DNA from 4 places in the Paenibacillus sp. Lou8.1 genome. Region 3 is predicted to be linked to each of the others. Evidence: riboswitches for the same ligand, from Rfam matches in the RefSeq annotation. Region 3 holds a riboswitch; each other region holds the start of a gene.
The links. Region 3 has a riboswitch for thiamine pyrophosphate ahead of NLX78_RS14180 (ABC transporter substrate-binding protein). Riboswitches for the same ligand answer to the same signal wherever they lie in the genome.

Region 1 (7,846 bases), on a different contig from region 3:
CTGAAGCGTAACGTTTTACAGGAATCATCCCCGCCTCAAAACCATACCTTCCAGCACGAACAGCCAGTTTCATGGCCTCGGCCATTTTTACTGGGTCCTTCGCTCCTGATACGGCTGTGTTCAACAAAACAGCATCTGCCCCTAACTGCATCGCCATTGCCGCGTCACCGGGTGAGCGAATACCCGCATCGACAATAACCGGAACCTCCGCCTGTTCAATAATTAGCTCTAATGAAAACGGATTGAGCAAACCATGTCCTGTACCAATCGGTGAGGCTCCAGGCATAACGGCGTGTACTCCAAGCTCTTGTAGCCTCTTTGCTAGAATCACATCGTCCGATATGTAGGGCAGCACGATAAAGCCTTCTTCTAACAGCTTATCACTAGCTTTCAACGTTTCAAAAGGGTCAGGGAGCAGTGTCTTGCTATCCCCAATGACTTCCACCTTAATCATATCGCACAGGCCGGAGGCTTTTGCCAATTTGGCAATACGAATCGCCTCCTCTGCTGTTGTAGCCCCTGCTGTGTTGGGAAGAAGTGTATACCGGCTCAAATCCAGCATATCGAGAAAATGCTGCTTATCCCGTTCCTCCAAGTTCAATCTCCGTACAGCAAACGTCAATATTTCCGTCTCAGCAGCCTCTACGGCTTGGGATTGAATATCCAGATCAGAGAATTTTCCTGTTCCCAACAACAACCTCGACGTAAAAGATGCTTTTCCAATGGTTAACATGATCAACCGCCTCCCACAAAATGTACAATTTCTAGGCAATCTCCATCCTTCAGTACCGCTTCATCATGATCTTCACGGCTCAATATATGCCGATTCAGCTCCACCACTACGGTTTTCACCTTTACATCAAGCTCATGTAGCAATTGATTCACATGAGTGATTCGATTAGAAAAGGTCATGCTCTGGCCGTTAATCGTCAGCTTCATATGCTTTTCTCCTTGAGGAGCTCAGAAGAAAAACTACTTATCCCAAGTTCTGCTGCACCAGCCCCATTAAGCATAGCTGCCATCGCACGCCCGGTAGCATCACTCAGCAGGACACCGTTGCGATAATGCCCGACTGCAGCATATACGCCCTCGACCCCAGGAACAGTGCCTATAAAAGGGTGACCTGATGCAGCCTGCGGACGTAAGCCCGCCCAAGCGCGTATAAAAGAAGCTTCACGGACGCGCGGCAGCCAGGCAGAGGCACGTGCCAGCAACCCCTCCAAGCCTCCTACGGTCACTTCTTCGTCATATTGATGCGGAAGGCTCGTTGCCCCAATCCAAAGCTCGTTATTCTGTTTAGGCACGAGGTAAATATCATCAGCATAAATGGTGTATTCTAATGGGTGATCCTTCAAGGAGACCGCTACCGCTTCGCCCTTGACCGGATAAAGTGGATATTCAAACCCAACCTGCGCCAGTAATTTCATGCTATCCAAGCCTCCAGCAATAATGACCTGATCGCAGGAAAAAAAGCCGCTATCTGTTCGGACACCGCAAACTCGACCATCCTGTATGACCAGTTGCTCTGCCCGTGTACCAGACCATACCGTTGCTCCCAGCACCGCAGCAGCACCTGCATAAGCACGACAAAGCTGGACAGGAGCCACTTGTGTCTCCTTTGAACGATATATTGCTCCGATCGCTTGTTCATCCAAACCTGGAATTCGTCGGGCCAATTCCCTCGCATCCCACCAGATAGGACAATCATCCTCTCGCGTTTTAGCAGCTTTCCAGCGTTTTTGGCCTTCAGTTTCCGTACGGAAAGGGGTCACAAATCCTTCTGTACGGAATTCCACCGAAATACCCGACAAACGCTCCAGATCACAGACAAGCTCAGGGAATGCATCTCGACTTCTGCGAGCAAATCGTGCCAGCTCAGAGTCGGTGAACTCTTCACTTTCCGCTGCCAGCATTCCAACCGCTGCTCCTGAGGCTCCCTCACCCGGGATCAATCGTTCCAGCATGATCGTACTTCTTCCCTCCTTGGCCACATGATAAGCAATGGAACTGCCGATGACACCTCCACCTATGACCAAGCATTCAGCATGTCCTATCGCTCTTGCCTCTGTGTGTATCTTTAGCATTTGTTCCGTGTCTCCTCTCCATCAACCATTCTGCTTTCAGCTTGCCTCTACTCTCGTTTTCTCGCTACAAGCTGTGAACTACAAGATCTGCCATTCGCCTATATTCCATCGCAGCTGCAACGGGCGACTCAGCCTCCCATATACCAGACATCACCGCAATTCCGCTTGCTCCGGCCATATAAAGCTCCGGGATATGGTGCGGTTGTATGCCGCCCAGCGCGATCACCGGAATGTTCGACAGCCTGCAAATATGTTCAAGCTGAGCTAAACCCCGCGGTACAATACCGGGCTTACAATGGGTCTCATATACGTGACCATAAAGTACATAGTCTGCTCCTGCCTGCTCGGCAGTCTGCGCCTCCTCCAAGGAATGCACAGACACTCCACAGCGTGTACTCTTTGAAAGTAGGCTTTTCACATCCACAACAGGTAATCCATTAGCTGGTAGCTGGACGGTTCCAACCAAAGTAAGTAAAGCTACATCCACACGATCATTTACTACAATTTGTTGCAAAGGAACTTCCTGCTCCACCATGCTGCGAGTCAAAGAAAGCAATGCAGAGGCACCATTCTGTTTTAAACGTGCGTGTACATAATGAACATACGGACAAATCATAGCAGCCACTCGGGCGGCTTGTGCAAAAGTGCCCTTTTCCATTGAAATTGCGTGTAATTCGATTTTGTCTTCACCTCACATTGGATTAAAGGATCTAAGCTTAGCAGCCACGTCTACCAGCAGTAATGAAAGGGGATTGTATGTGAATCCGTCTACGGAAGCTCGAACAACTTAAAATGAACGAAACGCAAAAAAACCACTTCCCCAAGGAAGTGGTTTAACGAACGTCCAATAATCGAACGGACCATGATATCCGTATACGTGTATCGTCCCACGCACAAACAAAATAAAGATGGTGTTGCCTTGTTTGTACGGCGCTCACTTCCCTACGCTGGCATAACCCAGATCAGGTGCAAAGGGTCCGAAATCCATTTATTCCGTCTCAGCCGCATGGGCGGCTCCCCTAGTGTGACTATTTTATTGTATAAGCTATAGATAGCTTAGCATATTTTCCTAATTCTGCAAACCCCACTTCGTGTGAAATATGCAGAACTGGATTTAACTGATTTTAGTTAACTTTACTTGACCACTCTTCCACATTCCACGTTTTGGTTACCCAATCCTCGTAAAAGTCCGGTTCGTGAGATACAAGCAATACCGTCCCTTTGTATTCCTTCAAGGCACGTTTCAGCTCATCCTTTGCTTTAACATCCAAGTGGTTGGTAGGCTCATCGAACAATACCCAGTTGCTTTCACGCATTAACAGTTTGCAAAGACGGACTTTAGCCTGTTCTCCACCACTAAGCGCAGATAGCGGACGTGTGATATGCTCATTTTTCAAACCGCAGCGCGCCAAATGCGCTCGTACTTCATGCTGGTTCAAATGCGGAAATTCATTCCACACATCGTCAATCGGTGTAATTTTCTCTGCCTTTACTTCCTGCTCAAAATAAGCGGGCTGCAAAAAATCACCTTGATAGGTTTTTCCACTGATTGGCGGAATTTTTCCCAATATGGTTTTGAGCAATGTCGATTTACCGACACCGTTGTAGCCGACAATTGCAATTTTTTCGCCACGTTCAATCGTCATGGACATCTTAGGCAAAAGGGCATGTGTATAACCAATCTCAAAATCAATACCCTCAAATACCGTCTTTCCGCTTGCACGTGCCTCTTTGAATTGAAAGGTTGGTTTTGCGGCTTCTTCAGGCTTATCAATACGTTCGATCCGATCAAGCTGCTTTTCACGGCTCTTTGCTCTGCCTGAGGTAGAAGCACGCGCTTTATTACGCTGAATAAAATCTTCTTGTTTCTTAATAAAGTCCTGTTGCTTCTCATAAGCATCAATATGCTGAGCTTTGTTCAGATCCGCCATTTCAAGAAACTTTTCATAGTTAGCTGAATAACGGGTCATCTTGGCAAATTCAAGATGGTAAATAACATTAACGACCTGGTTCATAAACTCAGTATCATGTGAAATAAGGATAAAAGCATAGGGATAATCCTTCAAATAGCGCGTAAGCCATTCAATATGCTCTACATCCAAGTAGTTGGTAGGCTCATCCAGCAGCAGGACATTCGGTTTTTCCAGCAGCAACTTAGCAAGAAGCACCTTTGTCCGTTGCCCGCCGCTAAGTGCAGATACATCCCGATCCAGTCCTATGGCCGACAGACCTAGTCCATTCGCCATTTCTTCAACCTTCACATCAATGAGGTAAAAATCCCCCATATCCAGTTGCTCCTGAATTTCACCCATCTGTTCCAGCAACACTTCCAACTCTTCAGGAGAAGCATCCCCCATTTTGTCAGTAATCTGCATCATTTCCTTTTCCAATTCCAACAAAGGAAGAAAAGCGTCTTTTAATACATCACGTACCGTTTTGCCCGGTGTCAGCTTGGTGTGCTGATCCAGATAACCGTAACGTACACGTGGAGTCCATTCCACTTTACCCTCATCCTTAAGCAATTTTCCAGTGAGAATGTTCATGAGTGTCGATTTACCAACACCGTTAGCTCCTACCAAACCTACACGTTCCCCCGCAAGCAATCGAAAGGAAACATTTTTAAATAATGCGCGGTCCCCAAAGTTGTGGGATACATTTTCTACAGTCAATAAACTCATAAGCTGTTTTTGGCTCCTTATTGTCATCGGCGCTGCCGACTGTTCTTATTTCATATGCATTTCGTTTCTTTCAAAGCTTTATTGTAGCACATTCTACAACCATATCGGAATATTGAAAACAGTGAATTTTAAGGTTTTTTGGTATGGATCTGCCTAAAAAAACAAAAACCACCCATGAGGGTGATCAGAGTGTCGAGAAAGTCTAGAGGACTTTTCGACACTTCTATTTTTATATGGGGAGACGCATCTTTTAAAATAAAAATCGATTTAAAACGATCTGAGGACCCTAGTTTTTAGACCACTAAGACAGTTTTAAACCCCCTGCAAAAAAACAGGGGGTTTCTCGACAGCCTGACCACCCATGAGGGTGATTATTTTAAGCCATTATAACATTTGTACTCAAAGTATCCCGCAGCTGCTGCAGATTTTTCATCCGTAAAACGTTCACTCGCTTTAAAGGGAGCTGGACATGAATCTCTATAAAAATATTTCATTCTAGTTTCTGGTTCTATGCCACCGATAATGTCTTGCTTTCTGACGACTCTCCCACCACCAAATCCATAGTTATTGTAATACCTGTCTCCGACCGGAATGCCTTGGATAAACGCGATCAGACCCACATCATCTATCGTGTTGTACCACTCCTCTTGCGGAATGATCGGTAGTGTGAATGTATAGGATATGCCGTTACGTGCAGCTTTTTCATTATGGACATTAATCATTCGCGCCAGGTCCTCTTGAACGCTGCCAACAATAGTGGAACGACGTATTTGCTCAAAAGCTTCTGAATTATTCAGTAAAGATATAGGAGTCTGATCCTGAAGTTCCTTTTGAAAACCCTCCACCCACCTGTGATTCCGCGCATCGTATGCGTGCACATAATTATCCAAGCTGAACCCCACACTGTTGCCTACTGAATCAACATAGGCATATGGCTTTTTTTCGCTCCATTTGTGGGCAATAGCAGCTTGTCCACGCTCGTCTGTATAGGCTTCTGAAGTGAACGCATAATAACCGTCATAATCCAGAATTACAATGGCTGGTATATAATCCAATAATGCACGTTGTGCTACTATATCCTCATCAATGCCTACATTAAGAAAAAGGGTATGCAGGAACGTGTTCAGCGCTGCTTCTTTATCTACACGAAAAAACTTATCCGATCCGTATCCGGCCTCGCGTTCCTGACGTTCATTCTGTGAGAGCACGACCCCTGCATCCTGAACTGCGGTACGGAGAGCCGACGTATATTTCATTTCTAGCTGCTGCACTTCACGCTGATTCTGCACCCGTAAGTCACTAACTACACCAAAGGGCAAAAACAAAAGTATAAATATGACTGCAAAATCAGTAATCTTCATTCAGAACCATGCCCCCGTAAGAAGCTGTAACTGCCGGCTTGCCGCTATCTGCCTCACCGAGAAGCCATGATTTGTACAAGTTCGCAGGAGTCCGATTCGTATTATGTAACCGGACCGTAAAATAATCCCCGGCCATCAAGGTATACCGACGTGTCTGATCTGATTTTGGCTGCTGATTGTCAGGAAACAGTACAGGCAAGATTTGCGGATTATAGTACCCATCATATACAGTTTCATAGTTGCCTAGAAAACTGTCTGGCTTCGCGGCATCTGCATAGTCCGGTACATACTTTTTGTGCATATGCTCCAAGTCAACTTCGTACGTATTGCCTGTCAATTCCAGATCACGCATAAAATCGTTATACATCGTCGGTGTAATGTAACCTTTGGTTCTTACCATATCAACAAAACGTACAGTTGAATGATATGTATTTAACCCGGATATATCATCCTGCCGTTCAGCAGCTTGAACTGCGGGTACGATGTACAAAAGCAATACAGCGAGCAGCGTCCCCAACAACTTGGATATTGTTTGAACCACTTCAGTCTTCCCCCAATTTCTCAAAACGTACAGATGTTATGTCCCCATTCCCATTACGCTGTGGATACATGGAATATAAAGAGGAAGTATCCAGGGCAGATACATCAGGCTCAAATGGTTCAGAATACACATCGTACTCTGTCCCGTCGACTTGAACCGAAATCCCCTCCTGTAAGTTCATGCGAATTGCCTGTATGACCTGTGTTCCTTTAATCCGTTCCGGCAATCCCACCCCAGCAGTACGGGCTATTCGCCCTTCAGAATGCTCCTCTTGCTGTGATCTTAATTCCAGTGCACCATCCAGCTGGCTGGACAAGTCTGCTGCCGTTACACATGCGGTTATGAACAGAATAACTGACACACCAAGCCTCAGCATACTTGAAGCGTGATCAGACATACTCTCATCCCCCTTATGATTATTATCTTTGCTGTAGTGCTTAGGACTGGGTAAACAACAACCCACGGACAACGTTCGATTTGTCCTTTACGATTTCAGCCTTGAATTTGCCACTTGGATTTACGTATTCATTCTCTTTCTCATTAAGCGTATTCGTGATTTTCCCAGTCTTATCACTGCCACCATTCACTGCGCCATACTGTTCACTGTCTGGGCTAATGTTCAGAGCATTACCGTACCACTGGCCTGCCATATTTTTACCGGTTTTAATCTGAATGCCGAATTGGTCCTTCCCCTGAAACTTCCGTAGCGCGTTGGTCACCTGGGAACCACTAATCGTTGTGCCGTCATATACCGTAAAAGAGGCTTGAGACAATTCGGTCTGGATATCAGCAAAATTGTTTTGTGCCGTTTTAGTCGCCTCCTGGGCTGAAATAAACAGTATAACTACAATCGTAATTAGAGCGATGGTCAAAAATATCCCAGCGGCTACCTTTAAAGCTGTTGATGCGTTATTCATTATTTTTCTCTCCTTAGCTTGTTATTTTGTATTAGTCATAATAGAACTTTCTTACTGAATTTTTTGTATTTGCTCATAATAGTTATCCATTTGAATAAAGCTCATGCCGATCAACGGAATCACCAAATATAAAAAGATAAGACCATACATCGGGGCAAAACCAATCATCCTTCCCCAGATAGCCTTGCTGTCTATTATTTTTTCATACTCCTGTTTTCTTTGTTCGAAATAGTAGGACATATGGGATTCCAAATCATCAAAGGCC
Region 2 (7,846 bases), on a different contig from region 3:
CTTGCCAACGGATGAGGAAATGTCCATCTATGATGCATCCATGAAATATCAGGCAGCCGATCAGAACCTGATCGTCATTGCTGGTAAGGAATACGGCACAGGCAGCTCTCGTGACTGGGCGGCCAAAGGTACGCTTCTGCTGGGCGTTAAGGCTGTCATTGCCGAAAGCTTCGAGCGGATTCACCGCAGTAACCTGGTCGGCATGGGTGTATTGCCTCTGCAATTCCAGGAGGGTTATGGCTGGTCCAGCTTGGGCCTCAATGGCCGCGAAACCTTTGACATCCTCGGCATTAACAATGACGTGAAGCCTGGTCAAGAGCTTACGGTTGTGGCTAAACGCGAGGATGGCACGAAGTTCGAATTCCCGGTCATTGCCCGTCTGGACAGCACTGTCGATATCGACTACTACCACAACGGTGGTATTCTGCAAACCGTATTGCGTCAGATGATTCAAGAGTAAAGAGCGTATAAATAACGAAATCCCCTCCAAATGCAGTGGAAACTGCGAATTGAGAGGGGATTTTTTATATGCTTTAAGCTTTTAAAAGGAAACATATGCCGAGAACTGAGAACACTAGGGTTATAAGGAGTGTGAAGAGACCAGGCAGGCTTTCCATGATTACAGAGCCTTCTTCGCTCTTGAACTGACGACTGAGATAGGGTTGAAGCGTTAGCATAATTATAAAAGATATGAGGCTAATTCCACACAACAACCATACCTCAGGGGAGGATTTGTCAACAAAACGGTCAGCCACATCATTGAAATTGTAGTGGATTGCTACATTCCTAGGCATTCTCGGATACATGAAAAGGTAGATAATGAAAGGCAAAACAGAAATAAGAAAAGACAATACATTAGAAAAATTTAATTTACTTCTCATAGAAATCCCCCTAATATGCTAAATCGATCTGCATTATACAGATATCAGCAGTCTATATTTTTATACCTATGGCTTAGAAAGAGAGAAGTAATAAAACTAATCATCGTCGGCAAACAAGAAACGAGCACCATATACACATTAACTTCTTGTCCTAATCCTATAGCGATCCCGATTAAGCCAAAGGCTATCCAAATATAAGCAGAGATACGATGCGTTTTCTTCCAAGCGCTTTCATTCGAAAGCAGCCAAGGAAACTTACGTCATAATTACCCTTATTTTTCATCCCGCCAAACCCTCCGTATAACAGGAATTGAGTGATTTCTCTTTATTATGCATATTTTCCAATACCAAAAATGGAAGAAACATCACAAAAACAAAAAGCCGATCCCTCAGGACCGACTTCCAACTATGTTCTCTTATAACCTTACCTTCGCGCATGCGAGTTACTTCGAAATATCCAGAAAACCCTCTCCGAACACGTCTCGCACGTCATGAATGGTGATAAACGCTGCTGTGTCGATGGCTTTCACTATCTTTTTAAGCGCTGACACCTCTTGTTTACTAATGACGATATACAGCACTTCTTTTGGATTTTTAGTGTAATATCCGTGGCCTGACAGCACGGTAACTCCACGATCCATTTTCGTAATGACCATCTCGGCAATTTTATCTTGGTGCTCCGAAATGATCATGACTGCTTTTTTCGGGTTCAGTCCTTCGATCATGAAGTCCATCACCTTCGTACCAACGTACAAAATAACGATAGTTAGCATCAATTTTTCTGGACCAATAATAAAATAAGAAGAGAACGCGACAATCAAATCAAAAAACAGCAGGCCATAGCTGATATTCCAATCCAGATACTTGTTGGCAATCCGGGCTAAAATGACCGTTCCTGCCGTTGTGCCACCTACCCGTACGATTAAGCCAATGCCGACCCCCACCAAAACTCCGGCAAATACAGCATTAATCGTCGGTTCATGCGAATCAATCCGCCAGTTGACCGTTAAATGTAAAAACAGCGAGTTAAAGGCGACCGCAATTATAGTGTACAGGGTCGTTCTCTTGTCCAAAAATTTATATCCGACAATCAACAGCAAGCCATTAATCACCAGATTGACGATCGAGGGAGACCACTGAAACAGGTAGTACAGGATGATCGTGACGCCAGTAACGCCCCCCTCCCCAAACTCATTCGGAATCACAAACAGATTAACAGCTAGTGCGAAAAAAAATGCACCCAGAATAATAAATGCAATATCTGCAATACTTTTTTTCATATATGCTCTAATCCTTTCTCTAACATTTCAAAGGATGAATCGCCAGATGGATTGGCTGACTCTTGTTGTCAAAATACGCTGACAACCAGTTCATGGTATCTACTACCAAACATAAAGTCAATACAACTTTGACACTTTAATTCGCCACCAGACTGCCTCAATCCTGACTTGGATTCCGCAAAATTGTCCTTTTACAAGGTTATTCGACAAAATAACACAATCCCGACTGCTAAACTAAGAAAACGGGCCTCTAGCCCTTGTTTTAGACCTAGGCACATTTTCCTCTAAAACGACCATCCTCCTAATCAACATTTTGGACACATATGACCATCTTCCTGTTTTATGTCAAAAGCGTTTTACTTTGAAAAAATGTGGGTATAATGATTGAAACATTACCAAGCAACCTACATAGCATTACGACATCAAGTACATACAAATAGTCCTATACAGACGTCCTAAGCAACTCAATCTGAATTTGACAATATGGAATTGGAGGAATGACCTACATGAATACAATGAACTTAACCGTCCACACCCTGATGCCCTTTCACCACCAATACCAACGTGCCAACGCGGTGAGTATGCAGAAGAAAGAAGATAGCTCGGAGAAGAAGCTCAGCTTTCAGGATATTTTAAATGAAAAAATGGGTAAAAAATAAGGCGCCGTTTATCCGGTTGCATGATCCGCTTTACATAAGCTAAAAAGCCGTAGTTTCCTACATCGACTGTAGAGAACCACGGCTTTTTTAATTCATTTGTCCCTAAACTCCCACGTTCGTTTTACTGACCTCCATCCCGATACTGCTCTGCCTTCTCGCGCATCCCCGCGGCTACTGCTTCTTGAGTGTCCAGCCCCTTATCCGCTGCATAGGCGCGAATGTCCTGAGTGATACGCATACTACAAAATTTAGGGCCGCACATCGAGCAAAAATGTGCTTCCTTGGCGCCCTCTGCCGGTAGCGTTTCATCATGGTAGGATAAGGCACGCTCGGGATCAAGCGACAGATTGAACTGATCCCGCCAGCGGAACTCAAAGCGCGCCTTGGACAAAGCATCATCCCGCTGCTGCGCTCGTGGATGCCCCTTCGCCAGATCGGCAGCATGTGCCGCAATTTTGTAGGTAATGACACCCTCACGGACATCATCCTTATTGGGCAGACCCAAATGCTCCTTGGGCGTAACATAGCACAGCATGGACGTCCCGAACCAACCGATCATCGCCGCCCCGATGGCTGAGGTAATATGATCATATCCGGGGGCAATATCCGTCGTGAGCGGTCCCAAGGTATAGAAAGGAGCCTCCTTACAAATCTCCATTTGTAAATCCACATTCTCTTTGATTTTATGCATAGGGACATGTCCCGGCCCTTCAATCATGACCTGAACATCATGCTTCCATGCGATTTGCGTTAGCTCGCCCAACGTTTCCAGCTCTGCAAACTGTGCTTCATCATTCGCATCATAGATACTACCCGGACGTAGACCATCCCCGAGAGAAAAGGCCACATCATAGGCTTTCATAATTTCGCAAATTTCTTCAAAATGTGTATACAAAAAATTCTCCTGATGGTGCGCAAGGCACCAGGCTGCCATGATTGACCCACCCCGGGACACAATTCCCGTCATTCTATTCGCCGTCATCGGAATATACCGCAGCAATACACCCGCATGAATTGTAAAGTAGTCCACTCCCTGCTCCGCCTGCTCAATCAGCGTATCGCGATACAACTCCCACGTCAGCGCTTCTGCTTCACCGTTTACCTTTTCAAGTGCCTGATACAGCGGCACAGTCCCAATCGGTACAGGAGAATTCCGAATGATCCATTCACGTGTTGTATGGATATTACGGCCTGTGGACAGGTCCATAACCGTATCCGAGCCCCAACGCACAGCCCAAGTCATTTTCTCCACTTCCTCCTCGATGGAGGAGGTAACCGCAGAATTACCAATGTTCGCATTGATCTTCACGTGAAAATGACGCCCAATGACCATTGGCTCACTTTCCGGGTGATTGATATTCGAAGGCAAAATGGCTCGTCCAGCCGCCAATTCCTGCCGTACAAACTCAGGCTCCACCCCTTCGCGGATCGCCGCAAATTCCATTTCGGGCGTAATGATCCCTTGCCGCGCATAATGCATTTGCGTCACTGTACGCCCTTGCGAAGCACGAAGCGGACGGTTGGTCACGCCGGGAAATTCCACTGTCTCCCGTTTGGAGCCAGGTTTCAGTCCATTATCCTCCGGCTTGACGGCGCGTCCCTCGTAAGCCTCCACATCGCCCCGTTCCAGGGCCCAAGCTCGCCGGAATGGAGGCAGGCCCTGACGGATATCGACCTGATAGGCTTCGTCGGTCATGGGACCGCTTGTATCATATACACGCAATGGCTCATGATGCTCCGTGCCCTGCGGCGTATGTGTAGGATGAAGAGCAATTTCGCGCTCTGGCACGGCAATGTCCGGCCGCGAGCCTTGAATATATACCTTACGGCTTCCTGGAAAGGGCGTTACCCCACTGGCTTGCTCCCCGTTTGTCTTCTCTACCTCAACTTCTTTTGTTCCTACCAATCTTACTTCTGCTGATTTCAATTCTGTTCCTTTTGTTCCTTCTGCTTCTGTCGGCTTCATTGTCCATTCCTCCCGTTTCGATGAAATGACACACCGATCCGGAACCATTCCCAGGGTGGCGCTGATCTATGCAAAAAAGCCGGTTCCCCAGGGAACCGGCTAATCTAACGAGGCAGCTATCCAGACAGTACGCATGTGGAATAATGATATTCCAATGCGTCACCGTAGACAGCAGCCGCGTATACATTTCAATGGCCGATTACTTCCCTACGCTGGTATGATCCAGATCAGGTGCAAAGGGTCCGGAATCTTGCACGATTCCATCTCAGCCCGGCATTACAGGCTCCCCCAGTAACTGTGATACTTTATTCACATGAGGCGGATATAACAGACATCCCGCCTTCCTTACCAGACTACTTCAAATTTATGGCTTTGGCAACCCTTTTAGGTTCCCTTTACCAAGGAGACGTTCTCCATCAAATCACTCTGCTTGCTTCAACTGTGTTCATTCTTATTACGGAAGCATAAGCCCCATTTCCTTCGCCGCTTCGATCAAAATCGGAGCAAAGTCATGTAGCGTCTCGGGTGCAAGTCGACTGACCGGGCCAGATACAGATAAAGCCGCAGTGACCTGTCCCTTCCGGTTCACAATTGGCGCTGCCACAGCAGCAGCCCCTGGCTCCCGTTCTTCATAGCTGGTCGCATAGCCCTTCTCGCGAATGTCCTGCAGCTGAGCTTTATAGACCTCCGGGTCTACTGAGGGCGGCCATTCATCCCCGCTTAGCAGGGCTTCCAGCTCCTGCGGCGGCATAAAGGCCGCCAGCACCTTGCTGGAGGCCCCTACAGCCAGCGGCATACGCGCACCTACAGGCGCAACCCTGCGGATCGCCTGATTGCTCTGCACGGCTTGTATGCGAATACGCATGCTGCCGTCCCGTAAGTACAAGCTGACCGTCTCGCCCAGACGGTCACGTAGTCCTTCCATTGCAGGTTGTAACAACACCGCCGGCTCGTCACTTTGGGACAAATGCGTGGATAGCTCCCAAATACGGAAGCCAAGTCGATATTTTTCCGTTTCGGCATTCCGAACGACAAAGCCCCGATCCTCCAACGTAGTCAGCAGCCGATGAACCGTGCTTTTATGTAGACCAATTTTGGAGGCAATCTCCGTCAGGCCAAGATCCGAATTTGCGGTAAAACACAGCAGTATATCAAGTGCACGCTCTACAGCGCGAACGGTTAATTTACGGTCTTCCATCGTGAACCGCTCCTCTTGTATCCATATTCGTTTCACACTATGAAACATGGTTACATAAATTATATAGAATAGTCGCGGCTACTGTAAACCGATGTTTTTGTGACAACCATATTACAGAACGAGAACAAACATCGACAATTCTTTGCATCATTTTTACTTTTCCGGTTCAGGCGTTGACTTTGGATAATCCCCATCATACGATAATAGGTATCTATACGGATCTACACTACTATTTTCAAGTGGAATTATACCTAAATTCTATGAAACGAAGATCAATTTTATATAAGGAGGCTCTTACATGATTTCGACATCCCAGCGCAACGCTCAGCTACAGACCGCTGTTCAGGAGCCGTCCACCCCACTCTTTAATCCCCGTCTGCTGCGGTTCAAGCACGTTGTGATTGCTCTGCTGCTGTCGGTCGTCTTTTTTCTGTTGTTTTGTTTTATTGCCTTGCATGCTTACATCGCATGGGTACTTACGAATCCCACCGTTGCACCGCTGTACTCTAATCCGATGCAGGCCAAAAGCATGCCTTATGAGGAAGTTAGCTTCCCTGCCAAGGATGGTAGCCGCATGGTACAAGGCTGGTATATCCCGGCGGATCAATCGCGGAAAACGATTATTTTCAGCCATGGTTATGGGGCTAACCGCGAAGAAAGCTGGATTCCCATGTATGATCTGGCGCATTATGCCCACAGTTTGAACTTTAATGTGGTCATGTTCGATTATGGATTTGCGTCACAAAACAGCAAAGCAGTCGCAACCGGAGGCAAAGCAGAATCCCAACAGCTCCTCGGAGCAATTCAGCTTGCGAAGCAACGCGGCTCATCGGAGATTATCGTATGGGGCTTCTCCATGGGAGCAGGCACCGCTCTTCAGGCGGGCTTGCAAACCAAAGATGTGGACGCAATGATTTTGGACAGCACCTTCCTGCTGGAACCGGATACGCTGTACCATAACATTCACAATCAAATTAATCTGCCAAGACATCCGTCTTTGGAAATTCTGGAGTTGCTGTTTCCAATTTTGAACGGCACCAGCTTGCATCAGATTCCATATCAGGAGGTTAAAAAGGAAAACTACCCGTTCCCGATCATGTTTGTGCATGGTACACAGGATGAAAAAGCTCCTTATCCTATTGCGGAAAAGCTCGCTGCCAATCAAACCAACCCGCTTTCCAGTGTATGGATTGTTAAAAACGGGATACATGAGCTTATTTTCAGAGAGCACCCGCGTGAATATTTGCGACGGGTATCGACGTTTCTAAGCAGTGTACAGGAGCTGGAGGACAAGAAAACCACCGCTGATGCCCACAAACAAACGAATACGAAGTAAAAAATTATTTTTCGAAGAACTATATTCTATTCTTCCCCTTGAAGAAGCCTGTCTATGGACACTTAACCCGTGCCGTAGCTGGGCTTCTTTTTCGTGTTCCATGGGTATTCATTGTTTTACCTAACAGATGTGACCGGATTAAGGGAGTTCATAGACATATTTCCGATGAGACAGTGAATATACTGGGTACGTATGCATCCAGGGCAGATCTGCCAGATCGGCCGGATAGCCATAGTGGGATACGGGAGGTAAAATACGATGCTGAGTACTTATGGGTCTTTCCTGCCCTTACGTGTGCTGGAGGAAATTCGGCATTGGAAGCAGCAGGAAAGTTGGCATGTGGAAGTGATTAAATCCGCTACCGAGGGACTGGAGCCTACTTATGTACGGCTGCTGGATGATTGGCGGACTGTATTCGAACAGACGGAACGCACCGCCATAGAGTTGCTTGAAGAGCAACGGAGCGCACTCGATCCGGCAGATCAGGCGTGGCATCAGGAATGGAAACAGATGTCAGCTGCTCCAC
Region 3 (7,846 bases):
GGGTTAGCCAGTTTGGATGAGGAAGCACGATAGTTATTGGTGGCCACGATAAATTTCTGTGCAGGATCTATAGCCTTTCCATTGTATTGCAGATCCTTGATACGATGAGCTGAAGAATCAATAATAGTTCCCTTGGCATCATATCGTGCAGGCTGAGTTACATCAATCTGGTAATTCACACCGTCAATGACATCAAAATTGTAGGTTGGGAAATCTTTGTTAATCAGCGATTGCTCCTCAGTTTGCTTTGGATCAATGCGGTTGAACTGACCTGCAGACCACTCCAGCCATTCCTGAATTTCAGCACCGGTCACTTCTACAGCATGAACCGTGTTCGGATACACATACAGGTCGGATACGTTTTTAATCGCTACCGTACCTTCAGGAATATTGGTGTAATACTCGGCTCCGTTTCGACCGCCGGCCTTGAATGGAGCGCCTGCCGACAATACGGGAAGTTTTTCGTATTCAGTTCCTTTAAGATGGTTTTGAACATACCATTTCTGTGCATTCGTCACGATTTGAATAGAAGGATCGTCCTGCACTAATGCAAAATAGCTGGTAATCGGTGCAGTCGTTGTTCCGACAGGTTGACGAATATAATCCAAGGTTCCTTGATGCTCTTCCTTGATCGAATCTGTCAGTTTGTAGTCAGGAGTAAACTGCACAGCCTGGTTAGTGGTATTCACAACCGGACGTACTTCAGACTGAGAGTTTGTTACGTTCCACTCGCGGTTTTTCTTTTCCAGGCTCAGGTCAATAATACCCAGCTCCTTGCCCCATGAGGAAGCTTCCACGGCCGGTACGCCGTTAATGGTTCCTTTATCTAGATCTACACCCTTCATTTCTTTAAAATCAGGACCAGGGAAAGATTTATGAGCATGCCCAAACAGAATAGCGTTAATTCCGTCCACCTGGCTTAAATATTTAACGGCATTCTCCATCATTGGCGTTTGCGGCACATCCTCATAACCTGTGTGCGCAAGCACGACAATAATGTCAGCACCTTCCGTCTTCATTTGAGGAATAAACTTTTTCGCCGTTTCCACAATATCCTTCGTAACGACTTTATCCTTCAAATTGGCTTCATCCCACTGCATAATTTGAGGTGTGACCAAGCCGATGACACCCACTCTGAGCGTATGCTCTTCACCTTTCTCATCCGTTACCGTTTTATCAAGAATTTGATAAGGGGTAAAATAATTTTTAGTAGCTTGCCCCCCCTTATCAACATAAACATTCGCATTTACGTAAGGGAAATCGGCTCCCTTGAGCGATTTTTCCAGAAAATCGAGACCATAGTTGAATTCGTGGTTGCCCACTGTCGCCGCATCATAGCCCATCAAGTTCATCATCTTGTAGACTGGATGGACACCGCCTTCTTTTTCATAGGTTTTGTTTCTGGCCATATAATCGCCTAATGGATTGCCCTGTAACAAATCACCGTTATCGAACAGCATGCTGTTTCTTGTTTCACTGCGCGCCTGTTGGATCAAACAAGCTGTGCTAATCAAGCCATATTCGTTGGTTTCTTTGTCTGAATAGTAATCATAGTTCATCAGCGACGCATGAATATCCGTTGTTTCCATGATCCGCAAATTCACCGTAGCGCTATCGCGAGAATCGCTAGCTGCCCAGGATGGAGCGGCCGAAAACACCAGCATGCTACAAGCTACAACTATTGCTGTAAACCCTTTAAACCAATTTTTACGAAATAACAAAATATACCCCTCCTCATTAAGGTGTATGCCTCATATACATACTTTTGCACATATATGTAAGCCTTGAACCCACCATTTCTATTTTAATCCAACGCCAGACAAAAGAGTAGTCATTCACTTAAATTATTTATGAAAAAATAATTAATTCTCTCAAAAATAAAAAAACCAGCAAACCTCCTAAAAAACTCGGAGATTCACTGGTTTATCCATTTATATTCTCATTATTTATTCCACACTTGGCGCTCCGTTTGCTGACCCACATACTCAATGCGAGTCGGATTCACGTCCAGAATGACATAATCGGGATCATCCGGTCCGGAAAACCATTCCTTCAAGGAATCGTTCCACACTTGTTTGCGCAGCCCTTCATCAGCTGTAATCTGGACAGTAGCCTCCACTTCTACGACTTCCTTTGTACCGCCAACTTCATAACCCAGCAGCAGATAAGCATTCGGATTATCCTTTAGCTCATCCACTTTATGCGTTTTGCGATCTGTCGCCAGATGAATGTTCATTCCATCGTTAAAAAGGGCCATATAGCGTACTTTCGGTTTGCCACCCTCTACCGTACCTAACGAGCAAAATTTGTTGTTATCCAAAGCCTTCACAATGGCTTGTTCTAGTTGGCTACGATCCAATGTTTCCGTTTTACCCACAGTACAACAACTCCTTTTCACGAATTAGAATTCTCTACGGCCATGCCATTGGGCACCAGCCCATCTGAACCTACCTGCACAGCTGTTCTGAAAATAACATGACCCGATCAGATCGGATTGATGCATGCTCATTTTCAGATCAAAGCTCACAGTAAAAGTGTACCCTATCGTTCGGCAAATGAACCGCCATCTCTTCCTCCATGCTGGACAGACCCGCATTCAAGGCATATAATCGTCGTAGTAAACCCGAATAAATGAACCCATTAAACCTTACAATGCCAGGGGTGCTGGAATCGGCCGGCTGAGAGTGTGTCCCAAGACACTGACCCTTACAACCTGATCTGGGTAATGCCAGCGTAGGAATGCTTAAGCAAGATGTGCCTTTTTTACATAGGACCATCCCTTACTTTGGTATATACAAGCGCAAGCGTCCCGGAACCTCGGGGCGCTTTTTTTGTTGAAGATTAAGTTGTTGGAAAGATCGCGTCCGGCAGATGTTATTTTTATGAAAATGGGGAACATAAGCTGTCTGATTGGACGGATAACGGGTAATTAAAGGAGAGAACACAACGATGAAGCGCATGAAAATGTTAAGCCTGGGACTGATCAGTCTGTGGCTCATGGCCTTGACCCTGACCGCTTGCGGTGGAAGTCCCTCCACATCCCAAGAAGCGGCTCCCGCTACCAACACTCAAACGTCTACTCCGGCAAAGGAGCTCAAAGATGTTAAAGTCGTGCTCGACTGGACACCCAATACGAATCATACGGGACTCTATGTTGCCAAGGACAAAGGATTTTACGAAAAAGCGGGTTTGAATGTCCAAATTATTCAACCTGGTTCAGGCGGAGCCGATCAAATGGTTGCCTCTAATGCTGCACCTTTTGGTATTAGCTACCAAGAAGGCGTCACACAGGCTCGTACGCAAGGCGTGCCGCTTGTATCCATCGCTGCGGTGATTCAGCATAATACCTCAGGCTTCGCAGCCCCAGTAGATCGCGGAATTAAGAGCCCCAAAGATTTTGAAGGTAAAAAATACGGCGGTTGGGGCTCTCCCGTAGAAGAAGCGGTCATGAAATCCATCATGGATTCAGACAAAGGCGATGTGAGCAAAGTGAAGATCGTCAACATGGGCAATGCAGACTATTTTACAGCCGTGAAGCGGGATATCGACTTTGCCTGGATTTTCTACGCATGGACCGGAATTGAGGCCCAGCTTCGAGGTGAGTCATTAGATATGCTGTATGTAAAAGATTATTCCAAAAGCCTCGATTACTATACACCTGTAATTGTGAGCAACGAACAGACAATAAAAAATGATCCAGAACTGGTAAAAGCGTTCATGAACGCTACCGCACAAGGCTATGAATACACTATCGCCCATCCAGATGAAGCCGCGGACATCTTAAGCAAAGCTGTACCGGAGCTGGATAAAAAACTGGTACTTGCCAGCCAAAAATGGCTGAGCCCGCGTTATCAGGACGATGCCGCGCAATGGGGTGTGCAAAAAGCGGAGGTATGGCAAAACTATTCGGACTGGATGTACGAACGCAAGCTGCTCAGCAAGCCTTTGGAAGTGGATAAAGCCTTCACAAACGACTTCTTGCCCAAGCGCTGATCATTTGTTAAAACGCTAAATAAGACTGAACTAGAGAAGTGAACGAAGTTCCACTACGCAGTCGGATGGTGCTTCCCATCGCTGTTGTACCCAGATTTCTTTTATGAATATCCAGAGGTTGAAATCTGGGTACAAAGGCGAACGCTAACGCTTGTACAGCACCATTCCGCCCACTTCGTTCTCGTTCCACTTGGTTTATTCTTTAGTCTCATAGTGTCTAAGCGCAAAAGCAGGTGCGCTTATGTGAGAAAAATACAAAATACCGTACAACCTAGCTTAAAAACTAAGGTGCTTTTTAAGGCGGTTGGCAGCGTAGCGGTTCATTTGAATCTGGAGAAGCGCAGCGTTCGCCTTTGCCGTGGGATTCTTACCTTTTAAAATTTATTCAAAGAATCCCACGGCAACAGCGATCGTAAGATCAAATGAAACGCGAAGCGGTCTCCCCGCCTTAAACCACCCTATTTTCTCAAAACAACTCCACAATAAAGGACAGGTGAATTTTCATGGCTAACACACTGCTCAGTATTCAAGTAATCCCTAAAACTCCTAATAACGAGGACTCTTACCCGTATGTAGATAAGGCGATTGAGGTCATTCAGCGCTCCGGAGTCAAATATCAGGTGAATCCATTGGATACGACCATGGAGGGCGAGCTCGACGAGTTGCTGAAAGTGGTTAAAGAAATGCACGAGGCTTTGACGGAAGCGGGCAGTCCCAGCGTCATTTCACAGATCAAAATCGCACATAACCCACAAGGCATCAGCATGAACAAGCTGACCGAGAAATATCGCCCATGAATCCGAAAGGCAAGAACGCATCCTGGTGGAAAAGCGTATGGCCGCCCCTTGTGGCGGTCCTCTTCTTTTTAACGGCCTGGCAGGGGGCGGTTTCCTATTTACATATTGAATCCTGGCTGCTGCCAGCTCCATCCCTAATCGTACAAGAGGGCATGGCGCAATCGGCGTTGCTTGGCACCCATACATGGGCTACAATTCGTCTGACACTTGCGGGATTCGCTATAGGGACAGCTACGGGACTGCTGATCGCCATCGTTCTTCATACGATTCCTTTTCTCAAATCTGCTCTATACCCGCTCTTGATCCTTAGCCAAAACATTCCGATCATCGCCCTCGGTCCGTTGCTCATGGTGTGGTTTGGTTTTGGCGTGCTGCCCAAGCTCATGGTCATTACCTTAGTATGCTTTTTTCCCGTGGCTGTAGCGGCCATGGACGGGCTGACTCGAACAGACCGTACGATGATGAACTATATGCGGATGTCGGGTGCAAGCCGCATGTCTATTTTTATGAAGCTGGAGCTGCCACATTCCCTGCCGCAAGTCTTTTCTGGCGTTAAAATTGCTGCTACCTATAGTGTGATGGGCGCGATCATTGCCGAATGGATCGGAGCTAGTGAAGGAATTGGATATTATATGCTGCTGCAAAAATCGGCCTATCGCACGGACCTCATTTTTGCAGCCATCGGCATTATTGTCGCACTCAGCTTACTCATGTTTGTGGTTATTTTACTACTGGAGAAATGGTTGGTTCGCTGGAAACCCGATCGAGAGTAGCTTCCTCCTTGAATTAAATACAGCAAAGAAAGGACGTGGCGCGTATGAGTCTGCATCCGATTGACTTATCATCACACAACGTGGCTAATGAACAACGAGCCGGGGAACAACAGAGTCCTTCAACTGCTCCTCCTGCTTTGGAATTGGACGGGATCAGCCTTGCCTTCCGCGAAAAGCGAAGCTTACTGCCCGTACTGCAGGATGTATCCCTCACAGTCAAGCCGGGAGAATTCGTTTCCCTCATCGGTCCGTCAGGCAGCGGCAAAAGCACGCTATTTCACATCATCGGTGGGCTACTCAAACCCCAGCAGGGACGTATCCGTATGCACGGACGGGACATGACTGGTGAACGTGGTCATATCAGCTATATGCCGCAGCAGCCCGCCCTTTTTCCGTGGCGTACCACGCTGGACAACGTACTGCTTGGGCAAGAAAATGCTCCACGTAAAACTACAGCAGTCCCCCCTGAGTACGCCAGTGAACGCGAGCGTCGCAAAGAAGCCTTGCAATGGCTCGAACAGGTTGGACTTGGTAAATTCGCCAAGGCGTACCCACATACGCTGTCTGGTGGAATGCAACAGCGCGCAGCCTTTCTACGAGCACTACTCAGCCCGCAGGAATTAATGCTGCTGGATGAGCCGTTCAGCGCACTCGATGCGCTGACACGTGCAGACATGCAGCAATGGTTATTACGCATGTGGGAAAAGAACCGCCGTTCTGTGCTATTTATTACCCACAGCATTGAAGAAGCGCTGCTGCTCTCCGACCGCATCTATGTGCTGTCGGCGCGACCTGCTTCGGTGGTGCATGTCGTAGATGTCCCTTTTCCCCGCCCGCGTAGGGAAGAAATCACCCTCGATCCGCTCTTTATTGAATGGAAGCGGACCATGACCAGCTGGATGCGCGAGGAAAAGTACAAACTGGACGGCGACATGGACAATGCTCAGAGCGTCCACAAGAATATCCCGGAAGATGGATTGAATCGACATGAGTGACGTAAAAGTTCGATGTGCATTGAAATGGAACAGCCAAACAAAGCCAGGCTTGGATTTGACCGCAATTGAGCCCGCTCCATTGATCGACGCGCATATTCATGTAGACAGCTACCCGCCTGAACAACAAGAGTTATTGCTCGCTTCACTTGCCGATAGCAGCGTCCAAGCCGTGATAGCCGTGTCGATGCATCTGGGCTCCAGCCGAGCCAATCTACGGTTAGCCAAGCGTTACCCCGAGCTGGTACGACCAGCCTTTGGCTTTCATCCCGAACAGGCTCTTCCACCGCAAGCTGAGCTTGACCTCTTGTTCGACTGGATGGACGAACATGTACAGCAGATGATCGCCGTGGGTGAAGTCGGCTTGCCCTATTACAATCGGCTGGAAGCCTCACAGAACGGTTCACCTTTTGACCTCGCTCCCTACATAGCGCTGCTGGAGCGTTTTATCCAGTTTGCAAGCAAGCATAACAAGCCCATTGTCCTGCACGCCGTTTATGAGGACGCAGATATCGCCTGTGACCTTCTGGAACGTCACAGCGTCACGCAGGCGCATTTTCACTGGTTTAAAGGCTCTGCCGCCACAACCGAACGTATGGCGCGGAACGGCTATTATGTCTCCTTCACACCGGATCTCCTGTACGAAGAAGAGATCCGCAGTTTGGCAAGACAGTATCCGTCTGATCAGATCATGGCAGAGACAGACGGTCCCTGGCGGTTCGAGGGGCCTTTTACCGGACAACAGACACATCCACGGATGACTGCCGACGTCATTCGCGCGTATAGTAAGCTGACCCATCAAGATGAATCTGCCGTCCGTCAATTATTTTATGAAAATACGAGACGCTTTTACTCACTATCTGATTGATAAAGGATACCAGCTATTTACTCACTGGAAGGTTTACAACCACAACATGCAACCAAAGCAAAGAACCTCCTTATTTACGCGGGACTTCATCATGCGTAAATAAGGAGGTTCTTGTATTTTGCAGAGTTTTTTGTCGCTACTCAGCTTTTATTGCTTCAAGAAACCCTTCTGTTCCAAAAATGGCTTCATCTGCAAACGTGCTGGCTCGGTCAGTCTCGCGGCCATTTGCTCAGACCATGGCGTGGAGCGTTGACCGCCCGTACGCTCCTTCAAATATTCGGCTGATGTGTGGTCGTATACCTCTACAGCTTTCATCGTCTGATTTTTGTCGTAGCCGTTCATATGCAAAACACCGGACAGCGGAAGACGTGGGCGCAAGCCCGTTTCCTGATCTGGTACACCAATACACATACCGAACACTGG
Region 4 (7,846 bases), on a different contig from region 3:
ATCAGCTCCAGCTTAAGCTCTGCTGAAACAAATCCGTAAAAGGTAATATCGGCTTGCGATTGCCCCTGTTCATCCGGTTCTCCGTATGTTAATCCATATCGTTTCATAATCGGCAACAATTGTTCTGCCACATAGGTTTTATCGGTTTTTCCGGCAATCCATAACATAGCCTGAGGGAACTTTTCCTTGAGCTGCCCAAAGGCCTCAACGACCAGATCGATCCCTTTATATTTGACGAAGCGCCCAGCATACATGAAGGTCGGATTAGGCTCCTTCGTTAAAAATTGTTCGCGTGGCCAATGATCAAACTCAATGCCTTCCGGTAAAAGATGGACACGATCCGGGTGAAAGCCCAGCTTAAGTAGATCGTATCGAGTAGACGGAGATACCGTAAGCGTCCGATCCTTACGAGCCAGCTTAAGCATCAAGGGCTCCATATGAAACCCAATAATATTTAGCGGGAATTTGGCGTTCTCAAACCATATTTCCCTTGTTAGCTGATGTATGAAAAAGATCCGCTTGGATGCCTCCACCCAAAATCGGGTAAAGAATTGATGCGTATTCGCCTGGTTAATCACATAGTCGATCTTCCTTCGATGACGACGGTAATAGCGCATCGCATAATAAATAACACTGTATATGTTCCCTTTTCGAATATACGTAATACCGTCAATAACTTCATGCTCAGGCATCCCCTCAAATTGGGGTGAAAAATGAATGAACTGGAAGCGGCCTTGCTGTGAGCGTTTAAGCATTTCGTGGGTGAAAATTTCTGCTCCCCCGCTTTTAGGTGAACGAATGTCACGCCAGGAAAGCAATAGAACTACGGTTTTACCGTCCTGTTCATGTATGGTATTCATGGGGTAAATCCCCCTTTATCTTTATTTTGAACAAATGCACATAGGCGTCTATCACAAAGTAGAGAGCCATAGCTCCATAAACAATGAACTCAGATAGCAAAAAATCCACCGGATCTGTGTGGGCAATATGAAAGGCTACTAATAAGGCAGCGGCTCCTGCCATCAGACTGAACATAAATTTGCGTCTGCCCACCAATACGTGCATATGCACAAAAAACAGCACGATGGAAAATAGCCAGTACACCCAGCCACCCCATGGAATATAGGCCTCGGCCGATTGGTAAGAGGCTCCGAATAATATGGGAATAGAGGATGGGAACACAAAGGTCGTGCCCACATATACACAGATCGCAGCTACAGCCATTAATCCGGCATAGACGGCAATCAACTTGCCCAAAGCTTGGCGGTCATGCCCCTGCGCACCGATCTTTGGAATAAAAGCAGCAATGAGGCTATACGAAACGTAATAAACCAACTGGCTGTACTTCAGCGCAATGGCATAGCTGCTGGCCTGCTCGGGAAAGTAATGCTGTACATACAACATGTCGATGGAGATACAAAACAAAATAAATAAATTCGTCATAAGGCTATCGGTGAAATCCTGACTCAATGATTTCCATAGCCCAGAAGGGATATGTTCTCCACTGTATGTGAATAGGGACAAGCCGCGAGCCGAAACGATCCAGCCGTGGAGCAGCGACAGCAACATTCCTCCACAGCTCGCTAACAGTAGCGCTTCCAGCTTTAACCCTAGTGCAGCTAGAACAAAAAACAGGCTCAGCTTCCCTAATACCTCAATGTAATAGTTCACATTGAGCGCCAACATGCGTTCCCTGCCTTGTAAATCTCCGCGGCACGAACTCACCAGAATATGCAGTCCGATCAAGCCATATAGCATGAACAGCGGGCCGGATTCGACGCCTAATAGCGAACGCAGTAACGGATGAAAGATGAGTAAAATGATCATGGCAAGCACGGTTAGCACCAGAGGTGCTTTGAGTAATAAAGAACCGAGCGGTAAGCTTCGTAGCGCAAGCTTTTGGTCTCCCTTAGAGACCAGTTTGGCAGTTAATAGCTGGATGGATAAACCCAAAACGGATAAAAGCGCAAAAAGCGCCAGCAGCGCATTCGCCTGGCCATAAGCTTGTCCGGTAAGATACCAGCTCGCTGCAATGTGGAAGAAAAAATTAAATCCGTTAAGCAGCACATTAAAGAGAGGAAACATCAAAGATCGTACTCGGTTGTACACGTTGTTATCTCACCCGCCGATCCAGTCGCCAAATATCAATGATGGAGCGCAAAAAGCGAATAGAATCCTTCCAGACATGGATGTGCGAGCCATCCCGGTCAATACATTTGACGGGTAATTGCAGCACACGAAGCTGGAGTCGCTTGGCAATAAACATCATTTCCAAATCCAACGCCAGTCCCAGCTGTTCCTTTAAATGCGGAAACATTCGCTTCACTGCAACCGAACTCATCACTTTAAGCCCAGTCTGGGAATCCACTACACCTGTGGGTAAAAAAGGACGGGAAATGACTCGCTTACCAAAGCTGACGACAGATCGCAATAAAGATCGATTCTCAGCGGTCATATCCTTGGTTCCGATCACGACATCATAATAGCCCTGCTGAACAACATTAATCATTCTGGCAATATCCTCAATAAAAAAGGAGTCATCTGCGTCCACAAATACGTAGTAATCCGCACCAATGGTCCGCATCCCTTCCAGATACGTCCCTGCCTTACGTGTATTGCGTCCCAATTCCCTTGTTTGAAGTAGCGGGCTAAGATTCTGATTAATCCGGTTTACGGACAAGTCCGTGGCTGCCTCCAGCGCTTTAATCAAGGCATTCGTACCATCGTAGCTACCATCATCAATGAGATAAATCGAACCTTCAATAATATGGCTGCGGATAAAGACCTGCAATCGTTCAGCAAAGGTTTTGACATGAACAAAACGTTGCTCTTCGTTATATACAGACAAGATAAATGCAATATGTTGGCTTTTGGTCGAATACTCGGGATAGAGCAAGCTTTGTATTTCCGAAAGCATTTCTTCGTTGTCATTGGCTTGCCAAAATAGCAGCCGCAAACGACCTACTCCGATGATTTGCACCATATGCTGATCACTGAACGGAAATGTTACATCCGTCACCAGTAACAATGGCATTTGCGGAAATTGGCTACGGATCTGATTGGCTTTCCGCACTGCCTGCCCCGGCTCCCTATAATCAATCAGGCAACAACATGCGTTCTCGTAGACTGAAGCTGCCTCCGTGTCCTCGCACTGTATATATTGGTAAAAACAAATCACATTGGGATAATCAATAGCCCTGTCGTTATCGCTAAAAATGGCTATAGGTCCCTGCACACAAACCTCTCCTTTTCCTCCGAATAGTTCTATTTTGTTGAAAAAGAATTAAGAATGTTTGCTTATAGGAGTTAAATTAATGTCCAAATACTTCATATTTCCTTAACAAAATAACTGACACTCCATGATATATATGGAGATAAGAGAAGAAAAACTAATTTTCATATTTGATAAAAACAGAGCATTTAGACCTGATTCATTAGAACCAAAATCATCAGGAATGGTTAGCGAATCTATATTGAAAGTTAGTTCTTTTATATCATTAGAAAGAAACAAATATGGTTATTTTGTCATAGATAAATGCAAGAATAAAACATATTTGCACGTCCATACTATGGACAACATGTCATCTTTCGTTATGAATAGTTATGAAAATGAAGAGAAAGAAGGTCTTTCTATGGAAGCTTTTTATGTCAATCGCGATGGCTCATTATCTACTCCATTGCGGGGAAAGGATGTGTTGGCAAATCCCCTTTTGAACAAAGGTGTCGCTTTTACAGAAGAAGAACGCAAAGAACTGGGTTTGGAAGGAATCCTTCCTCCCACCGTCCTTTCATTAGAGAAACAGAGCGTACGGGCATATCAGCAGTTTCTGGCACAACCCACCATGCTGCGAAAAAATGCTTCTCTCAACGACCTTCACAACCGAAATGTCGTACTCTACTACCGGCTGCTAACCGATCATTTGAGTGAAATGCTGCCCGTAGTCTACACGCCGACCGTAGGAACCGCGATTCAAGAATATAGTCACGAGTACAACCGCCCTGGAGGCATATATTTGTCGATAGATAACCCGAACGGTATTGGACAAGCATTCCATAATTCTGGTTTGAGTGGCCATGATGTGGATCTGATCGTCGTGACAGATTCCGAAAGTATTTTAGGGATTGGTGACTGGGGCGTCGGGGGTATTAACATTGCTATCGGCAAGCTTGCAGTGTATACGGCTGCGGCAGGCATTCATCCCGGGCGGGTGCTGCCAATTGTACTGGATGTAGGTACAAATAATGAAAAGCTGCTGAATGATCCACTGTACATCGGAAACCGCCATAAACGGGTTCGCGGAGAAGCCTATAACCAGTTTATTGATACTTTTATCAGCAAAACGTTAGCGCAATTCCCAAAGGCGCTTTTACATTGGGAAGATGTGGGCAGCGTAAATGCACGCCATATTATAGGAAAATACGGTCAAAGCATACTCACCTTCAACGATGATATACAAGGTACAGGAGCGGTGACCTTGGCTGCGATTCTTTCGGCGGTGGATGTCACCAAGACTCCGCTGCGTGAACAAAAAATACTTGTTTTCGGCCCAGGGGCAGCAGGAATCGGTAACGCTGATCAAATTCGGGGTGCTATGATTGAGGACGGCCTTTCCGCAGAAGATTCCTTCAAGTCCTTTTGGGCCTTTGATTATCGCGGGCTGTTAATGGAAGATATGGAAGACGTATTGGAGTATCAGAAACCGTATGTGCGCAAAAAGGATGAAATCAGCTCATGGACCCGATCGGGTGACGGCAAAATACCACTGCTAGAGGTCATCCGTCAGGTGAAGCCTACGATATTGATTGGAACTTCCGGTGTAGCAGGTGCCTTTTCTGAAGAGATCATCAAGGAGATGGCGAAACATGTAGAACGCCCGATCATTATGCCCATGTCCAATCCTACAAACCTTGCAGAAGCAGTACCCGAGGATTTGATACGGTGGACCGATGGCAAAGCACTGATTGCAACCGGAAGTCCTTTTGAGCCCGTCACCTATAACGGTACGAAATTTGAGATTGGACAGGCGAACAATGCCTTTGTTTTTCCGGGACTGGGTCTGGGTGCGATTGTGGTTAAAGCCAAAAGGATTACCCCTGCGATGTTTACAGCGGCAGCAGTTGCTGTTGCCAATGGTGTAGATTCGAATACGCCTGGCGGTGCACTACTCCCTCATATCCGAAAATTACGCGAAGTTTCGTACGCTGTTGCGATTGCGGTTGCAAAAGCCGCGATACAGGATCAGGTAGCCCAGGCGCACATTTCAGATGTGGAACAAGCTATACGGGATGTAATGTGGAAACCGGAATATGCCAAGGTCAAAGCTGTGGAAAGTGTAATTCATCACCCTCACTAAGCTCAAAACACCTAACTAGAGGAAATTTCATATTTTGCACACTATGTTTGACATAGCGTATGAACGTATGTACAGTAATAGTCAAAAGAATAGAAGTCCACTAGGGGAGCCGCTATGGCTGAGACAAGAACGTATCTTGGACCCTTTGAACCTGATCTAGTTCGTACTAGCGTAGGAAAGTGGAGCCTTCGTATATAAGGTTTCAAACGTTTTTTTGCGTATTGGGCCTATTGTTGAAGCCGCTCCATTTTTCCGGGGCGGCTTTTTAGCGTTGTTCCGGAATTATATTCTTACAGGACTTCTTGCTCTTCAATTTGATGGAGGTGGGGAAATTGAGTTTTACACAAGAACTCCGTCGGCAGGCGGACGGCATTTTTCAAGCGATTTTTGAGCACCCCTTTGTGAGAGGTATTGCTGAAGGAAGTTTGACAAGGGGACAGCTGATTCACTATGTAAAACAGGACTTTGAATATTTGAACGCATACATGCGGATATACGGCATCGCAATCTCCAAATGCACGAATCGGGAGGACATGGCTGTATTTAATGAACAAATCTCTTTTATTCTCCACAGCGAGGTTCATCCGCATCAAAATTTCTGTGCTGTCGCAGGGGTGACCTATGAAGAGTTGCAGGGATATCCGCTCGCTCCGTCGGCTCATCACTATATCCGTCACATGCTGACGGTTGCGCATGAGGGTAGCCTGGGCGAGATCTTGGCTGTGCTGCTGCCATGTATGTGGACGTATGCCGAGATTGGTCGCAGGCTGCTGGATGAAGTAAAGCCGGATGAGTCTCATCCGTTCTATGAATGGATGGGCTTCTATGGAGACCAGCTTGATGATACAACACTCAAGTTCCGAGAACGTGTAGATGCTTGGGCGGAAGACGCAACGGCTGCTGAGCGGGAGCGGATGATTGAGCATTTTATACTGAGCTGCCAGCTGGAATATAAGTTCTGGGACATGGCTTATACGCAAGAAGAATGGCCAGTCCAGATGCAGGTAACGGTCTTGGAATAGTTAGCCTGGCAATTCGATTCGTGAAGTACGGTTAAATGCCCTGTTGAACTACCAACTATAGAGAGGATAATCATTATGAGTACATGGGAAAAAAGCTATTCGGATCTCCTGACGAAGGTACAAAACACCAAACCCCTCGTTCACAATATGACCAATGTGGTAGTCACCAACTTTACGGCCAACGGCCTGTATGCATTGGGCGCCTCCCCGGTGATGGCCTATGCACCTGAGGAAGTAGCAGATATGGCAAAAATAGCAGGTGCCGTCGTGTTAAACATCGGTACACTGAACCGCGAACTGGTGGATGCCATGATCATTGCTGGACAATCGGCGAATGCACACGGTGTTCCGGTGCTGCTAGATCCGGTCGGTGCGGGAGCAACGAGCTTTAGAACTGAATCGGCACTGCGAATCCTGAGTGAAGTCAAAATCTCATTGGTGCGGGGCAATGCAGCCGAAGTCGCACATCTTGTTGGAGAAGCGCGTGAGATTAAAGGCGTAGATGCCGGTGACAGTGCTGACAGCGGCCATGTCGATCTGGCAATTCGGGCTGCTCGAACGCTCAATACGATGGTTGTCATTACTGGAAAAGAGGATGTCATCACCGATGGGGCCGAAGCACGAATGATTAGCGGCGGAGACGCGCTCCTCACGAAGGTAACCGGAGCAGGCTGCCTGCTGACCTCTGTGTTAGGTGCCTTTGCAGCTGTTGAACCCAACCTGCTGCTCGCCGGTACAGCAGGTTTGGCATTTTACGGTGCAGCAGCTTCTCGAGCCGCAGCACGTACCGCAGAGCTGGGGCCCGGCAGCTTCCAGATTGCCTTTCTCGACGAGCTGGCCAAACTGCATACAGGTTCACTAGAGGGGCATGTCTCGATCCATGAAGCCGGAACAACAGCAGCAGGTGGTGCGCGATGACAGACGTTCGTGTACCCAGAGCGCTGACGATTGCTGGTTCAGACAGTGGCGGCGGGGCTGGAATTCAAGCTGATCTCAAAACCTTTCAAGAACTTGGCGTGTACGGCATGTCGGCTATTACGGCCATTACCGTACAGAATACCTTAGGGGTCCACGGCGTATATCCGCTACCAGAGGAAGCAACAGCGGAACAGATCGAAGCTGTAGGATTAGACCTTGGAGTGGATGCCCTGAAGACTGGCATGCTGTTTAATGCCGGCATCATCCGTCTTGTGAGCGAGCAGATCCGAAGGTTCGGCTGGAAAAAGGTCGTCGTCGATCCCGTGATGATTGCCAAGGGAGGCGCTGAACTGCTGCAGCTGGAAGCGGTGCAGGCTTTGAAGGACGACCTGCTCCCCTTGGCCCTGGTCGTTACACCGAATATCCCGGAGGCGGAAGCCCTGACAGGGATCAGTATCCATACGATGGAGGATCGCCGCGAGGCTGCGAGACATATTAGCAGTATGGGACCAAAATTCGTTGTGATCAAGGGTGGCCACGCTGACGAGAGCG

Region 1: another riboswitch for thiamine pyrophosphate. It lies ahead of NLX78_RS03820 (thiamine phosphate synthase); the one in region 3 lies ahead of NLX78_RS14180 (ABC transporter substrate-binding protein).
Region 2: another riboswitch for thiamine pyrophosphate. It lies ahead of thiC (phosphomethylpyrimidine synthase ThiC); the one in region 3 lies ahead of NLX78_RS14180 (ABC transporter substrate-binding protein).
Region 4: another riboswitch for thiamine pyrophosphate. It lies ahead of tenA (thiaminase II); the one in region 3 lies ahead of NLX78_RS14180 (ABC transporter substrate-binding protein).

The regions. Positions count from the first base shown of each region.
Region 1 is NZ_JANAVN010000002.1:218,883-226,728, forward strand. It holds gene NLX78_RS03805 (thiazole synthase) at 1-733, opposite strand, end outside; gene thiS (sulfur carrier protein ThiS) at 736-939, opposite strand; gene thiO (glycine oxidase ThiO) at 936-2,084, opposite strand; gene NLX78_RS03820 (thiamine phosphate synthase) at 2,149-2,742, opposite strand; TPP riboswitch at 3,007-3,115, opposite strand; gene NLX78_RS03825 (ABC-F family ATP-binding cassette domain-containing protein) at 3,209-4,762, opposite strand; gene NLX78_RS03830 (hypothetical protein) at 5,134-6,123, opposite strand; gene NLX78_RS03835 (hypothetical protein) at 6,110-6,664, opposite strand; gene NLX78_RS03840 (hypothetical protein) at 6,666-7,061, opposite strand; gene NLX78_RS03845 (hypothetical protein) at 7,102-7,581, opposite strand; gene NLX78_RS03850 (hypothetical protein) at 7,633-7,846, opposite strand, start outside.
Region 2 is NZ_JANAVN010000013.1:42,434-50,279, forward strand. It holds gene acnA (aconitate hydratase AcnA) at 1-460, shown strand, start outside; gene NLX78_RS18515 (DUF1648 domain-containing protein) at 534-881, opposite strand; gene NLX78_RS18520 (SdpI family protein) at 926-1,126, opposite strand; gene NLX78_RS18525 (YitT family protein) at 1,325-2,161, opposite strand; gene NLX78_RS18530 (hypothetical protein) at 2,668-2,820, shown strand; gene thiC (phosphomethylpyrimidine synthase ThiC) at 2,942-4,786, opposite strand; TPP riboswitch at 4,974-5,086, opposite strand; gene NLX78_RS18540 (IclR family transcriptional regulator) at 5,241-5,984, opposite strand; gene NLX78_RS18545 (alpha/beta hydrolase) at 6,283-7,320, shown strand; gene NLX78_RS18550 (Fe-Mn family superoxide dismutase) at 7,579-7,846, shown strand, end outside.
Region 3 is NZ_JANAVN010000009.1:50,106-57,951, reverse strand. It holds gene NLX78_RS14190 (bifunctional 2',3'-cyclic-nucleotide 2'-phosphodiesterase/3'-nucleotidase) at 1-1,721, opposite strand, end outside; gene NLX78_RS14185 (pyridoxamine 5'-phosphate oxidase family protein) at 1,943-2,377, opposite strand; TPP riboswitch at 2,648-2,757, shown strand; gene NLX78_RS14180 (ABC transporter substrate-binding protein) at 2,950-3,993, shown strand; gene NLX78_RS14175 (hypothetical protein) at 4,001-4,183, opposite strand; gene NLX78_RS14170 (MTH1187 family thiamine-binding protein) at 4,497-4,790, shown strand; gene NLX78_RS14165 (ABC transporter permease) at 4,787-5,563, shown strand; gene NLX78_RS14160 (ABC transporter ATP-binding protein) at 5,608-6,558, shown strand; gene NLX78_RS14155 (TatD family hydrolase) at 6,551-7,423, shown strand; gene nfsA (oxygen-insensitive NADPH nitroreductase) at 7,571-7,846, opposite strand, start outside.
Region 4 is NZ_JANAVN010000005.1:262,703-270,548, reverse strand. It holds gene NLX78_RS09460 (glycosyltransferase family 4 protein) at 1-860, opposite strand, end outside; gene NLX78_RS09455 (polysaccharide biosynthesis protein) at 844-2,109, opposite strand; gene NLX78_RS09450 (glycosyltransferase) at 2,114-3,235, opposite strand; gene NLX78_RS09445 (NAD-dependent malic enzyme) at 3,633-5,354, shown strand; TPP riboswitch at 5,447-5,549, shown strand; gene tenA (thiaminase II) at 5,687-6,376, shown strand; gene thiM (hydroxyethylthiazole kinase) at 6,452-7,294, shown strand; gene thiD (bifunctional hydroxymethylpyrimidine kinase/phosphomethylpyrimidine kinase) at 7,291-7,846, shown strand, end outside.